2 regions of the Quadrisphaera sp. KR29 genome follow, and region 1 is predicted to be linked to the other one. Evidence: predicted binding sites of a transcription regulator. Region 1 holds the regulator's gene; the other holds the start of a gene.
What was found. The regulator HrcA, encoded in region 1, represses chaperone genes, less so after heat shock. The targets are predictions, from matches to a motif close to GNTNGCACTCGGNNNNNCCGAGTGCNANC.
Positions count from the first base shown of each region.

Region 1 (6,904 bases):
GCCGCACCGACCGCGGCACCCGCCCTGCGCTGGACCGGGGGCTCGGCTCCCGGCCCCGCCGGTGTGGCCGAGCGCGACGGCGGCGGCTGGGCCGACCTGCGCACCTACGCCGCCGTCGGGGACGGCCGGACGGTGGCGCTGGTGGCCCGCGACGGCCGCATCGACTGGCTGCCCCTGCCCGACCTGGACTCCACCCCGCCCTTCGCGGCCCTCCTCGACCCGGACGACGGCGGGTGCGTGGAGCTGGCGCCGGTGGAGCCGTTCGAGCTCGAGCGCGAGCACGTCCCGCACACCAACGTGCTGGCCACCACCTACCGCACCGCCAGCGGCGCGGTGCGGGTCACCGACGCCCTCAGCACCGGCGTCGCCGGTCGCCTGCCCTGGGCCGAGCTCGGCCGCCGCGTGGAGGGCCTGGAGGGCCGGGTGCGCCTGCGCGCGGTGGTGCGCCCCGGCACCTGCCTGGGGACCGCGGGCCCCTGGGTGGAGCGCTCGGCCGCCGGGACGCTGCTGCGCGTGGACGGGCTGACCATGGCCGTGGTCTGCGAGGTGCTCGACCCCGGTCCGGCCGGCACCGCCGCCGCGCGCGCGGAGCGCACCGACACCGAGCGGGAGGTGCGCGTGGAGCTCGACGTGCCCGCCGGCTCCCGGGTGGTGCTGGGGCTGGTGGCCACCTCGGCGGAGCCGCTGTGGATGCCCTCGGGCTCCGCGGTGGACGCCGGCATCGACAGGACGGCCGACAACTGGCGCACCTACTCCGCCAGCTTCGGCTGGGACGGCCCGTGGGAGGCGGCCGTGCGCCGCAGCGTGATGGTGCTCAAGCTGCTGCTGCACGCCCCCAGCGGCGCGGTGGCCGCGGCGGCGACCACCTCCCTGCCGGAGGACCCGGCGGGCGGCAAGTGCTGGGACTACCGCTTCGCGTGGGTGCGCGACTCCGCGTACGCCCTGGAGGCGATGATGCGCTTCGGGCTGCGGGAGGAGCCGCACGCCGCGGTGAGCTGGCTGCTGCGCACGATCCGCGAGCGCGGCACCGCCCCCGACGTCTTCTACGCCCTGTCCGGGCGCGTCCCCGACGACGGCGTGGAGGAGCTCGAGGCGCCCGGCTGGCGCGGCTCGGGCCCCGTGGTGCGCGGCAACGCCGCCTCCTCCCAGCTGCAGCTGGGCGTCTACGGCGACCTGTTCAGCATCCTGCGGCTCTACGTCGACGGGGGCGGGGCGCTGGACGCCGAGACCGGCCGGCTGCTGGCCTCCACCGCCGACGCGGCCTGCGACAGGTGGCGCCAGCCCGACGCCGGCATGTGGGAGCTGCACACCGCGCGGCACTACACGAGCAGCAAGATGGGCTGCTGGCAGGCCCTCACCCACGCCGTGCACCTCGCCGAGCTGGGCATGGTCCCCGGCGACCCGGCGCGCTGGCGCTCGGAGGCCGAGCTCATCCGCGACTGGGTGGCCGAGCGCTGCTGGTCGCAGGAGCTGGGGGCCTACACCTGGTACCCCGGCACGCAGGAGCTGGACGCGTCGGTGCTGCTGCACGCCGTCAGCGGCTTCGACAGGGGCCCGCGGATGAGCTCGACCCTGGACGCGCTGCGCCGGCAGCTGGGCAGCGGGCCGCACCTGCACCGCTACACCGGGGCGCAGCGGGAGGAGGGCGCCTTCGTGGCGTGCTCGTTCTGGATGGTCTCGGCGCTGCAGCTGTGCGGGCGCGGCGCCGAGGCGCGAGAGCTCATGGACGCCCTGGTCGAGGGCCCGGACACCGTGCTCAACGACGTCGGGGTGCTCGCCGAGATGGTCGACCCGGCCACCGGCCACTGGCTGGGCAACCTGCCGCAGGCGCTGAGCCACCTGGCGCTGGTCAACGCGGCCGTGACGGTGCACGAGCACCGCGACCGGCAGGACGGTGACCGGCAGGACGGCGACCGGCAGGACGACGGCGACCGGCGCGGCGGCGGCGACCGCTGACCCGGCGGGCGGCCCCGGCCGGCCTCAGCCGGGCGGCCAGCTCATCGGCCGCCCGGCGAGCACGTGCCCGTGCACGTGGAAGACGCTCTGGCCGACGCCGGCGCCGGTGTTGAAGACCAGGCGGAACTGGCCGTCGCCCAGCTCGGCGGCCACCCGCCCGCCCGTGGCGACCAGCTCGGCGAGCAGCGGTGGGTCGGCCGCCGCCAGCGCGGGGGCGTCGCGGTGGTGGTCGACCGGCACCACGAGCACGTGCAGCGGCGCCTGCGGGTCGAGGTCGCGGAAGGCGACGACGCGGTCCGTGCGCGCGACCACGGTGGCCGGCACGTCGCCGGCGGCGATGCGGCAGAAGACGCAGTCGGGGTCCTGGGGCACGCCGCGACGGTACCCACCGCGCCGCCGCCGGGGCGAGCGCTCGGCCGACGGCCCGGCGGACGGCTCGGCGCGTTCGCCCCCGCCGGCACCGCCGGGGGCGGTATCAACGAGGCATGCCAGCCCAGCCCCGACCCCGGCGTGCGCGCCGCACCACCGCCGGCGCGGCCGCCCCCTCCGCTGCCCTGGTCCTGCTGCTGCTGACCGGGTGCGGCCAGCAGGCGTCGCCGCAGACGGAGCCCGTCGGCGGCGAGGCCAGCGGCTCGTCCTCCGCGTCGGCCCCGCCGTCGTCGTCCTCCGCCACCTCCGCGGGCAGCGCGGCGTCCACGGCCGGCACCACCGCCGCCGCCGCGCCCGGCCCGGCGGCCACGGGCACCGGCCTGTCCTCGTCCGTGGTCATCACCGCCCCCGTCGAGGGCGAGCGGCTCCCGGCGGGGCCGATGGGGGTGGTGGGGCGCGGCACCGCCTTCGAGGGCACCCTGCTGTTCCGCATCACCCAGGCCGACGGCACGGTCCTCACCGACGGCTACACCGACGCCGGCGCGAACGGCGAGGTCGGGGAGTTCACCATCCCGCAGACCGTGCAGGCGGGCACCTGCACCCCGTGCACCGCCGAGGTGTGGGCGCCCGACGAGTCCGGGGGCGAGGGGCAGCTCGAGGAGGGTCCCGCCAGGGTCACCTTCTACGTCGACTGACCCCGCAGGTGACCTGCCCGAGCCGGGGGCCCGGCCGGTGGCCCGGCCGGGCGGCGCGCCTCAGCGGCCGGAGAAGCCCCGCTTGAGGCGGGAGAAGACCCCTCCGGAGGCCGGTGAGAGCCGGCCCTCGGGCCGCTCCTCGCCGCGCAGGCGGGCCAGCTGGCGCAGCAGGTCGGCCTGCTCCTCGTCGAGGCCGCGGGGCACCTGCACGTCGATGTGGACGTGAAGGTCACCGCGGCCGCCGGAGCGCAGCCGCGCGGCGCCCAGGCCGCGCAGGGTGACCACCTCGGCCGGCTGCGTGCCGGGGCGCACCTCCACCTCGCGCGGGCCGTCGAGGGTCTCCATCTCCAGCACCGTGCCCAGGGCGGCGGCGGTCACCGGCACCGGCAGGGTGGCGTGCAGGTCCTCCCCGCGGCGGGTGAACAGGTCGTGGGGGCGCTGGACCACCTCGACGTAGAGGTCGCCGGCCGGACCACCGCCGGGGCCGACCTCGCCCTGCCCGGAGAGCTGGATGCGGGTGCCGGTGTCCACCCCGGCGGGCACGCGGATGGTCAGGGTGCGCCGGCGGCGCACCCGGCCGTCGCCGGCGCACTCGTTGCAGGGGTCGGGGATGGTGGTGCCGTAGCCGCCGCACGCGGGGCACGGGGAGGTGGTGAGCACCTGGCCGAGCAGCGAGCGGGCGGCGCGCTGCACCTGGCCCTGCCCGTGGCAGACGTCGCAGGTGCGCACCTGGGTGCCCGGCTGCGCGCAGTTCCCGTCGCAGGTGGGGCAGACCACGGCGGTGTCCACGGTGATCTCCCGCTCGGCGCCGAACACGGCCTCGGCCAGGTCGACCTCGAGGCGGATCAGCGCGTCCTGGCCGGGCTGGGCCCTCGAGACCGGGCCGCGCGCCGCGCCGCCGCCCCCGCCGAAGAAGGTGCCGAACAGGTCGCCGAGGTCGAAGGGCTGGCCCTGGGCGCCGAACCCGCCGCCGCCGAAGCCGCCGGGCCCGCCGGAGCTGCCCGTCGCGTCGTACACCCGCCGCTTGTCGGGGTTGCTCAGCACCTCGTACGCGGCCGAGACCTCCTTGAACCGCTCGCCGGCGTCGGGGTTGACGTCGGGGTGCAGCTGGCGGGCGAGCTTGCGGTAGGCCTTCTTGACGTCCTCGGTGCTCGCGTCGCGGGGCACGCCGAGGGCGGCGTAGTGGTCGGTCGGCACGGTCAGACGCTCCTGAGGAGTCGGGGGGTCCGTCGGGGCGGGCCCGCGGACGGAGGTGCGGACGGGAGGGCGCGGGCAGCCGGGCGGCTCACCGCGCCAGGACCTTGCTGAGGTAGCGGGCGACGGCGCGGACGGCGGCGATCGAGGTGGGGTAGTCCATGCGCGTCGGACCCAGGATGCCCAGGCGGGCCACCACCTCGCCGCCCGAGCCGTAGCCGGAGGCGACCACGGCCGCGTCGGACAGGCCGCTGTGCACGATCTCCCGCCCGATCCGCACCGAGACGCCGCTGGCTGGGTCGTCCGCCATCTCGGCGAGCAGGCGCAGCACCACCACCTGCTCCTCGATCGCCTCCAGGACCGGGGCGACCGAGGCCGAGAAGCCGCCCGCGCCGCGCACGAGGTTGGCGGTGCCGGCCAGCACCATGCGCTCGTCGCGGGTGGCGTCCAGGGCGGAGCGCAGCGCAGCCGCCACCGCGGCCGCCGCGGCGGCGTCCTCGGGCCGGGCCGCGGACACGGTGGCGACCACGCCGTCCAGGGCGGCCACCGCCTCGTCGGCGCGGCGGCTGGCGGTGGCCGCGCCGAAGCGGCCCCGCAGCTCGCTGACCAGGTCCGCGGCCACCTCGGGGGCCTCCGGCGGCACCTCCACCGAGCGCTGCTCCACCCGTCCGCTGTCGGTGATGAGCACCAGCACCAGCCGTCGCGGCGCCAGCTGCACCAGCTCGACGTGGCGCACGCGGGCGCGCGCCAGGGAGGGGTACTGGATGACGGCGACCTGGTGGGTCAGCTGCGCCAGGGCGCGCACGGTGCGCTCGAGCACGTCGTCGAGGTCGACCGGCTGGCCGCCCTCGCCGAGGAGCCTGTCGATGGCCCGCCGCTCCGCCGGTGAGAGCGGGCGCACGGCCGGCAGCCCGTCGACGAAGGCGCGGTAGCCCTTGTCGGTGGGCACCCGGCCGGCGCTGGTGTGGGGCTGGGCGATCAGCCCCTCCTCCTCCAGCGCTGCCATGTCGTTGCGGATGGTGGCCGGCGAGACGCCCAGGGCGTGCCGCTCGACCAGGGCCTTGGAGCCGACCGGCTCCCGCGTGGCGACGTAGTCCTCCACGATCGCGCGCAGGACGGCGAGGCGCCGGGGCTCGGTCACGGTGCGTCCTCCCTGCTCGTCGGTGGTGCGTCGTGGCGCGAGGCGGCGCGGCGGCCTGGTGCGCCTGGCACTCACGGGTGCGGAGTGCCAATCCTACGCCGTCGGGCAGCGGCCGCAGGTAGCGTCGCGCGGGTGCCGACCCCCCCGACGCCCCCGCGCCGGCGCGCCCCGTCCCCCGCTCCCTCCCCGGGCGCGCCGGCGAGCTCCGGGCCGCTGTACGGCGGGTGGGGTGCCCGCGAGCCGCTGCGCCGCGGCGACACCGTCACCGACCCGGCCAGCGGGCGTCGCCGCGCCCGCACCGCCAGCCGCGAGGTCCCCGCAGCCCCGGGCCTGGTGGTGGAGGACGTCGAGACCGGGTGGAGCGGGGCCGTCGTGCGGGTGGAGAAGGCCGGCGGCGTGCGCGTCGTCGTCCTGGAGGACTGGAAGGGCCGCACCCGCAGCTTCCCCCTCGGCGCCGGGTTCCTCGAGGAGGGCCGGCCGGTGGTGCTGGTGCCGCCGGTGGCCCCGCCCCCGGCCGCCCGCACCGCCTCGGGGGCCGCGCCGCTGCGCCCGGGCCGCACCGCCAGCGGCTCCTTCGCCGTCGAGGGCGCCCGCGCTCGCGTGGCGCGGGGGTCGCGGATCTGGGTGGAGGGCAAGCACGACGCCGAGCTGGTCGAGAAGGTCTGGGGCGACGACCTGCGCGTCGAGGGCGTGGTGGTGGAGGGCCTGCAGGGCGTGGACCACCTGGCCGCCGCCGTCGCGGAGTTCCGTCCCGGGCCCGGCCGGCGGGTCGGGGTGCTCGTGGACCACCTCGTGACGGGGTCCAAGGAGACGCGGCTCGTGGCCGAGGCGCTGCGCGCCGCCCCGGGCGCCGCCGAGCACGTGCTGGTGGTCGGGCACCCCTACGTCGACGTCTGGCAGGCCGTGCGGCCCGCGCGCCTGGGCCTGGGCGCGTGGCCGGTGGTCCCCCGCGGGCGGCCGTGGAAGGAGGGCGTCCTGGAGGCCCTGGGCTGGCCGCGCGAGACCCCCGCCGACCTCGCCCGCGGCTGGCAGCGGGTGCTGGCCAGCGTCCGCACGATCGCCGACCTGGAGCCGACGCTGTCGGGCCGGGTGGAGGAGCTCATCGACTTCGTCACCGGCGACCAGCTCGACCGCTGAGCGCCCGTGGGGCGACGACGGCGGGGAGCGGGTCCGTCCGGGCGTGTGGCGCTGGTGCGGGGGGCTCGTTTCCGAGACGCTGGTGGCGGGCCCCCGGACCCGCCCCGGGCCCCGAGGAGGAGAAGTGTCCGAGCAGCCCGGTCGGCCGTCCGACCAGACCGACCCGCAGTCCGGGGAGGTGCCCCCGCCCCAGTACGGCCAGTACGGCCGCGGTTACGGCGAGCAGGCCTCCGGGAGCGAGCAGGCGCCGCACCAGCAGGGCAGCGGCCAGCAGGGGTACGCCCAGCAGCCGCCGTACCAGCAGGGGTACGCCCAGCAGCCGCCGTACCAGCAGGGGTACGCCCAGCAGCCGCCGTACCAGCAGGGCTACGGCCAGCAGGGCTACGGCCAGCAGCCGTACCAGCAGGGCTAC
Region 1 covers NZ_JBQXXG010000010.1:26,232-33,135, reverse strand. The annotation lists gene ACUN9U_RS10655 (glycoside hydrolase family 15 protein) at 64-1,956, shown strand; gene ACUN9U_RS10650 (HIT domain-containing protein) at 1,981-2,328, opposite strand; gene ACUN9U_RS10645 (Gmad2 immunoglobulin-like domain-containing protein) at 2,442-3,020, shown strand; gene dnaJ (molecular chaperone DnaJ) at 3,081-4,217, opposite strand; gene hrcA (heat-inducible transcriptional repressor HrcA) at 4,306-5,355, opposite strand; gene ACUN9U_RS10630 (DUF3097 family protein) at 5,599-6,492, shown strand; gene ACUN9U_RS10625 (DUF4870 domain-containing protein) at 6,617-6,904, shown strand, end outside.

Region 2 (6,904 bases), on a different contig from region 1:
GGAGCGGTCCCGGGCGGCGGACTCGGCCGCACCCGCCGCAGCGAGCACCTGGTCGGCCTCGGAGCGGGCGGAGCGCAGCACGCGCACGGCCTCGGCCCGGGCGGACTCCAGCTCCTCGGCGGCGCTGCGGCGCAGCTGCTCGGCCTCCTCCTCGAGCCCGCCGAGGCGGGCCCGGACCCGCTGGCTGGCGGCGCTGACCACGTCCTGCAGGCGCACGCGGGCGCGGCGCACCGCAGCGGCGGCCTCGGCGTGGCCGCGGCTGCGGGCGGTGCGCGCCTCCTCCTCGGCCGCGGTGAGGAGGGCGTCGACGGTGCTCGTGGTCCAGGCGGTCTGCTCGGCAGCGGCGGCCAGCTCCTTCTCCGCCTGCGCGCGCGCCTCGGCGCGCACCCGGCGTGCCTCCTCGGCGGCCAGCTCGCGGGCCCGGGAGGCCTCCTCGCGCGCCAGGGACAGCTCCTCGGCGGCCGCGCGGCGCGCGGCGGACGCGTCGGAGGCCGCGGCGGCCAGGACCCGCTCGGCCTGGGCGTAGGCCTCGGCCGTGGCCCGCTGGGCCTCGATGTGCCCGGTCTCGCGGACCGTGTCGGCCTCGGCGAGCGCCTCGGCCCGCTCCCGGGCGGCGGCCTCGCGCGCAGCGGCGAGCAGCTGGTCGGCCTCCGCGCGCATGCCCGCCAGGAGGCGGTCGCCGTCCTCGGTGGCGCGCTGGTGGGCGGTGCGGGCCGCCTCCTCGGCGGCGGCGGCCTCGGCGCTGGCCTGCGCGACCAGCTCGTCGGCGGCGGCCGAGGCGGCCTGGACCACGAGGGCGGCCTGCTCGGCGGCGTCCTCGACGATCTGCTGGGCCTCGGCGTGGGCCTCGGCCATCGCGGCCGCCGACCGCTCCCGCAGCGCCGCCACGTCGGCGGCGGCGTCGCGGTGCTGGGCGCGCAGCGCCGTCACCGCGGCGGACAGGTCGGAGGCCTCGCGGCGCAGGCGGGCGGACTCCTCGCCCAGCTCCGCGGCGCGGCGCTCGGCGTCCTCCACCGCGCGGCGGGACTCGGCGTCCGCGCCGCGGCGCACCCGGGCGGCGTGGGCCTCGGCGGCCGCGCGGACGGCGTCGGCGTCGCGCCGGGCGGCGTCGGTGAGCTGCTCGGCCTCGCGCTGGGCGCGCTGGGGCAGGTCGCGGGTGCGGCGCTCGGCCTCGGCGCGCACCGCGGCCGCCTCCTCGCGGGCGCGCGCCACCAGGGCCGCGGCCTCGCGCTCGCTCTCCTGGCGGGCGCGGGCCACGTCGGCCGCCGTGGTGCGGCGCAGCGCGGCCGCGTCGGCCTCGGCGGCGGCGCGCACGCGCTCGGCGTGGTCCTGCGCCAGGCCCAGCAGGTGGATGGCGCGCTCGGGTGCCTCGGGGCGGGCGGCGGGGCGCTGCTGGCGAGGGGCCGGGGCCCCCGCGGGGGCGGACGAGGGGGCCGACGGCGGGAGCACCACGGGGGAGGCGAGCGAGCGGCCGCCGGCGCGGGGGCGCTGCTCGGCGGTGGGGTGCTGCGGCTGGGAGGGCACCGGGGCGTCGAGGGCGTCCTGGGTGGGGCGGGCCCAGCGGCGCCGCTCGGAGCGGGGCCGCGAGGGGGCGTCGTCGAGGGCGGAGGTGTCCACCGGCCCGCTGAGGGCGGCGTGGGGGATGCCCGCGGGGGAGGTGGAGCTCAGGTAGCTGCCCTCCGGGACCTCCGGCACCACCGCCGTCGTCCCCCCGGCGGGGCCCGCGAGCCGCTGCGGCCGGTCCGTCCTCATGCAGGCGATGGTGGCACGCAGGGGGCCCGGCGGACCGGCTTTCGGCACCAGACGCGGCGCCGTGTCGCGCCCGACGGGCGCTGCCGCTGCCGCTCAGCGCACCAGCGGGAGCGGGTCGGGCCGCTTGGCGCTCACCCCGTCGCCGCTGGAGCGCCCCTCCAGGCGCCGGCGGACCCACGGCGCCAGGTGCGTGCGGGCCCAGGCGGCGTCCCTGCCGGCCCGCACCAGCCGGCCCGGGGAGGCCTGCGGCGGCAGCGGCACGGCCCACTCCCGCTCGGCGGCTCCCAGCTCCCCGCCGTGGAGCCCGCGCACCGTGGCCGCGGCCAGCAGCGCCACCCGCTCGTGGCCCGCGGGGGCCAGGTGGATGCGGTCGGGCGCCCACAGGCGCAGGTCGTACAGGGCGCGCATCGACCACAGGTCCAGCACGAGGGCGTCCCAGCGCTGGGCGATGGCCCACACGTGGAGGTTGAAGGTGGCCACCCTGCCGCGGGTCCACCGGACCACCGGCAGGCCCGCCGGGTCGAAGCCGGCCGCCAGCAGCACCTGCGCGCCCGCCGTCCGCGCGGCGCCCACGGCCTCGTCGAGCTGCGCCGCGAGGGCGTCGACGTCGACGGAGGGCCGCAGGATGTCGTTGCCGCCGGCGCTGATGCTCAGCAGGTCCGGCGCCAGCTCCAGGGCCCGCGGCAGCTGCTGCGCCACGACCTCGGGCAGGCGGCGGCCGCGGACGGCGAGGTTGGCGTACTCCAGGCGGCCGCCGGCGGCGCGGGCGTCGTCGTCCAGCAGCTCGGCGAGGCGGTCGGCCCAGCCGCGGTGGCGCCCGGTGCCGGCCGGGTCGGGGTCGTCGATGCCCTCGGTGAAGGAGTCCCCGACGGCGACGTAGCGCCTGTAGGTGCGCAGCGGTGCAGCGGCCACCCGAGCACGCTAGCCCTCCGGGCCCCGCAGTGGTCGCCCCGGGCAACCGGGTGCGTCGGGTCCGCCCGGACGCGGCGGTCTCAGGGCAGCGCCCACCCCACGGGCGGGGCCCCCTGCGCCCGCAGGGCCGCGTCGACCGCGCTGAACGGCCGGGAGCCGTGGAAGCCGCGCGAGGCCGACAGCGGGCTGGGGTGCACCCCGGTCAGGACGGCGGTGCCGGCCAGCAGCGGGGCCGCGGTCTGCGCGTCGCGACCCCACAGCACCGACACCAGGGGACCGCCCCGCGCGGCGAGGGCGCGCACGGCGGCGTCGGTGACCCGCTCCCAGCCGAGGCGGCGATGGGAGCCGGACTCCCCGGCGCGCACCGTGAGGACCCTGTTGAGCAGCAGCACGCCGCGCTCCGACCACGGCGAGAGGTCACCGGTGGAGGGCGCGGGTGCGCCGGTGTCGGCGGTGAGCTCCTTGAGCAGGTTGCGCAGGGTCGGCGGCAGCGGGCGGACGTGCGGGGCCACGGAGAAGGCGAGGCCCACCGCGTGGCCGGGCCGCGGGTAGGGGTCCTGGCCCAGCAGCAGCACCCGGACCTCCTCGAGCGGCTGCTCGAAGGCGCGCAGCACGTGCTCGGGAGCGGGGAGGACCTGCTCCCCGCCCGCGCGGCGGGCGGTCAGGTCGGCGTCCAGGCGGGCCAGGTCCTCCTCCACCGGGGCGAGGGCGCGCGCCCAGCTCGGGTGGAGGGCGGCCAGCGGGGACGGCGGCGGGGTCGGCGGTGGCGTGGGAGGCGGCACGCTCCCACGCTGCCCTGCCGGCCCGGCCTCTGCCAGGGTGGGCCGGTGGCGCTGTCGCAGCGGGACCTGGCGGTGCTCGCCCTGGAGCGGCGCTCCTTCCGCCGCCGCGGCGAGAAGGAGCAGGCGGTGCGCGACGAGCTGGACATGTCGGCGACCCGCTACTACCAGCGCCTCAACGCGCTCCTGGACGACCCCGAGGCCCTGGCCGCCGACCCGGTGCTCGTGGGCCGCCTGCGGCGGCTGCGCGCCGAGCGCACCGCCGGGCGCGACCTCGACGTCGAGGACGGCGCACCGGGGTGAGCGGTTCGGGCCTCGCGGGCGCGGCCCAGCCCGTACCGTCGACGGGTGAGCTCGCCGTACCCGCGTGACGACTTCGACGCCGTCACCCCGCCGCGCGACGGCCGGCGCGGCGCTCACCGGGCCGCGCCGAAGCGGCCCGGGGGCGTCCTGGCCCCGGTGGTCGTCGCGCTGGTCGTGGCCGCCGCCGGGGGAGCGGGCTACGTCGCGTGGAGCACCGTCGGGAGCCCCGCCTCGGCCTCCTCCGCCGCCGGGCCCGCGCCCGCGGCCCAGGACGGCGCCCAGGACGCGCAGCCGGCCGCCCAGGACGCCCCCGGCGCCGCGGACCCCAGCGCCCCGGCGCCCAGCGAGCAGCCCGTGGACCGCAGCGCGCCCGTCGTCGTCCTCAACGGCACCGGCACCTCGGGCCTGGCGGCGAAGGAGGCGGCCGAGCTGGAGGAGGCGGGCTGGCAGGTCGCCAGCACCGGCAACGCCACCTCCGCCCAGCGCGCGGCCCGCAGCGCCACCACCGTCCTCCACCCGACGGCGCAGCTGCAGGCCGCCGCGGAGGCCCTGGCCGAGCAGGTGGGTGCCACGGCGGTGCTCGACCCGCAGGCCCAGCCGGGCTCGCTCACCGTCGTCCTGCGCTGAGGGACCGGCGCCGCGTCCACCACGGGTGGGACAGCGCCCCCGGACCGGGGGCGAGGGCCGTGGCGGACCGCCCGGACCGGCGAGCCGCAGGTCGCGCGGCGACCCGCGGCTCCCAGCCCCGCCGCGCGGACCGGCCGAGGGGGCCGCGGAGGGGCCGGCGCGGCGCTGACCTGCTCCGGGACCTCGCCGGGGAGGGTCCCGGGCCGCTACCCTGCGGCTCGGTCGATCAGTTCACGGGCGACAGGACTCCTCCAGCACGCACGCCAGGGGGGCCGCACGGGGGCCAGCTGGCCCACGGACTCCAGACCCGGGGTCGGGCGCACTGCCCGGTCCCGACCACCGCACCGCTGCAGGAGCACGCACCATGGCACTCGGGACCGTGAAGTGGTTCAACGCTGAGAAGGGGTACGGGTTCATCACCGTCGACGGTGGCCCTGACGTCTTCGTCCACTGGTCGGCCATCCAGATGGACGGCTACCGCTCCCTCGAGGAGGGACAGGCCGTCGAGTTCGAGGTCGGCACCGGCCAGAAGGGCCCGCAGGCCGAGGCGGTCCGCCTCGCCGGCGCCTGACCCGCGCCCCTGACGGCGTCGTCCCCCTCGGAGGGCGGCGCCGTCGTCGTGTCCGGAGCGCACCCGGGACGGTGAGCGTGTTTGCACTCGGCGGGCCAGAGTGCCAATCTGGTGCCTGGCACTCGGAGACCCCGAGTGCCAGCACACGACCTGGGAGCCCAGCGCTCCCCGGCCGTGCTGGGCGAGCCGCAGGCCCCGGGTGCAGGCCCGGTGCGCCGGCGGCGTCCGTCGCGGGCGCCCGGCCGGTCGGCAGCACCACCTGATCCGCCACCCGTTCCGGAGGAGCACCGCTCATGGCGAAGACCATTTCCTTCAACGAGGAGGCCCGGCGCGGTCTCGAGCGGGGCATGAACACCCTCGCCGACGCCGTCAAGGTCACCCTGGGCCCCAAGGGCCGCAACGTCGTGCTGGAGAAGAAGTGGGGCGCCCCCACGATCACCAACGACGGCGTCTCGATCGCCAAGGAGATCGAGCTCGAGGACCCGTACGAGAAGATCGGGGCCGAGCTCGTCAAGGAGGTCGCCAAGAAGACCGACGACGTCGCCGGTGACGGCACCACCACCGCGACCGTCCTGGCCCAGGCGATGGTCCGCGAGGGGCTGCGCAACGTCGCCGCCGGCGCCAACCCGATGGCCCTCAAGCGCGGCATCGAGAAGGCCGTCGAGGCCGTCTCCTCGCAGCTGCTGGCCAACGCCGTCGACGTGGAGACCCGCGAGCAGATCGCGGCCACCGCGTCCATCTCCGCCGCCGACACCGCCATCGGCGACCTCATCGCCGAGGCGATGGACAAGGTCGGCAAGGAGGGCGTCATCACGGTCGAGGAGAGCAACACCTTCGGCCTGGAGCTCGAGCTCACCGAGGGCATGCGCTTCGACAAGGGCTACATCTCGCCCTACTTCGTCACCGACGGCGAGCGCATGGAGGCGGTCCTGGAGGACCCCTACATCCTCATCGCCAACTCCAAGATCTCCTCGATCAAGGACCTGCTGCCCCTGCTGGAGAAGGTCACCCAGTCGGGCAAGCCGCTGGTGATCATCGCTGAGGACGTCGAGGGCGAGGCCCTGGCCACGCTCGTCGTCAACAAGATCCGCGGCATCTTCCGCTCGGCCGCCGTCAAGGCGCCCGGATTCGGCGACCGCCGCAAGGCGATGCTGCAGGACATCGCGATCCTGTCCGGCGGCCAGGTCATCTCCGAGGAGGTCGGCCTCAAGCTCGACACCGCGGGCCTGGACCTGCTGGGCCGCGCCCGCAAGGTGGTCATCACCAAGGACGAGACCACCATCGTCGAGGGCGCCGGTGACGCCGACCAGATCGCCGGCCGGGTCAACCAGATCCGCACCGAGATCGAGCGCTCCGACTCCGACTACGACCGCGAGAAGCTCCAGGAGCGCCTCGCCAAGCTCGCCGGCGGCGTGGCCGTCATCAAGGCGGGCGCGGCCACCGAGGTCGAGCTCAAGGAGCGCAAGCACCGCATCGAGGACGCCGTGCGCAACGCGAAGGCGGCCGTCGAGGAGGGCATCGTCGCCGGCGGTGGCGTGGCCCTCATCCAGGCCGGCTCCAAGGCCTTCACCGACCTGCAGCTCTCGGCTGACGAGGCGACCGGCGCGAACATCGTCAAGGTCGCCATCGAGGCCCCGCTGAAGCAGATCGCCGTCAACGCCGGCCTCGAGGGCGGCGTCGTGGCGGAGAAGGTGCGCAACCTCCCCGTCGGCCAGGGCCTCAACGCCGCGACCGGCGAGTACGTCGACATGGTCGGCACCGGCATCATCGACCCGGCCAAGGTGACCCGTTCGGCGCTGCAGAACGCGGCCTCGATCGCGGCCCTGTTCCTCACCACCGAGGCCGTCATCGCCGACAAGCCGGAGAAGGCCGCTGCGGCCCCGGCCGGTGGCGACGGCGGCATGGGCGGGATGGACTTCTGATCCGCGCCTGACGCTCCAGGAGGGCGGCACCCCGGCCG
Region 2 covers NZ_JBQXXG010000012.1:37,414-44,317, forward strand. The annotation lists gene ACUN9U_RS12120 (hypothetical protein) at 1-1,752, opposite strand, end outside; gene ACUN9U_RS12125 (SGNH/GDSL hydrolase family protein) at 1,846-2,664, opposite strand; gene ACUN9U_RS12130 (uracil-DNA glycosylase) at 2,745-3,446, opposite strand; gene ACUN9U_RS12135 (DUF3263 domain-containing protein) at 3,492-3,746, shown strand; gene ACUN9U_RS12140 (LytR C-terminal domain-containing protein) at 3,792-4,373, shown strand; gene ACUN9U_RS12145 (cold-shock protein) at 4,738-4,944, shown strand; gene groL (chaperonin GroEL) at 5,238-6,866, shown strand.
Region 2: the regulator HrcA is predicted to act here: its motif matches at 5,059-5,087, upstream of groL (chaperonin GroEL).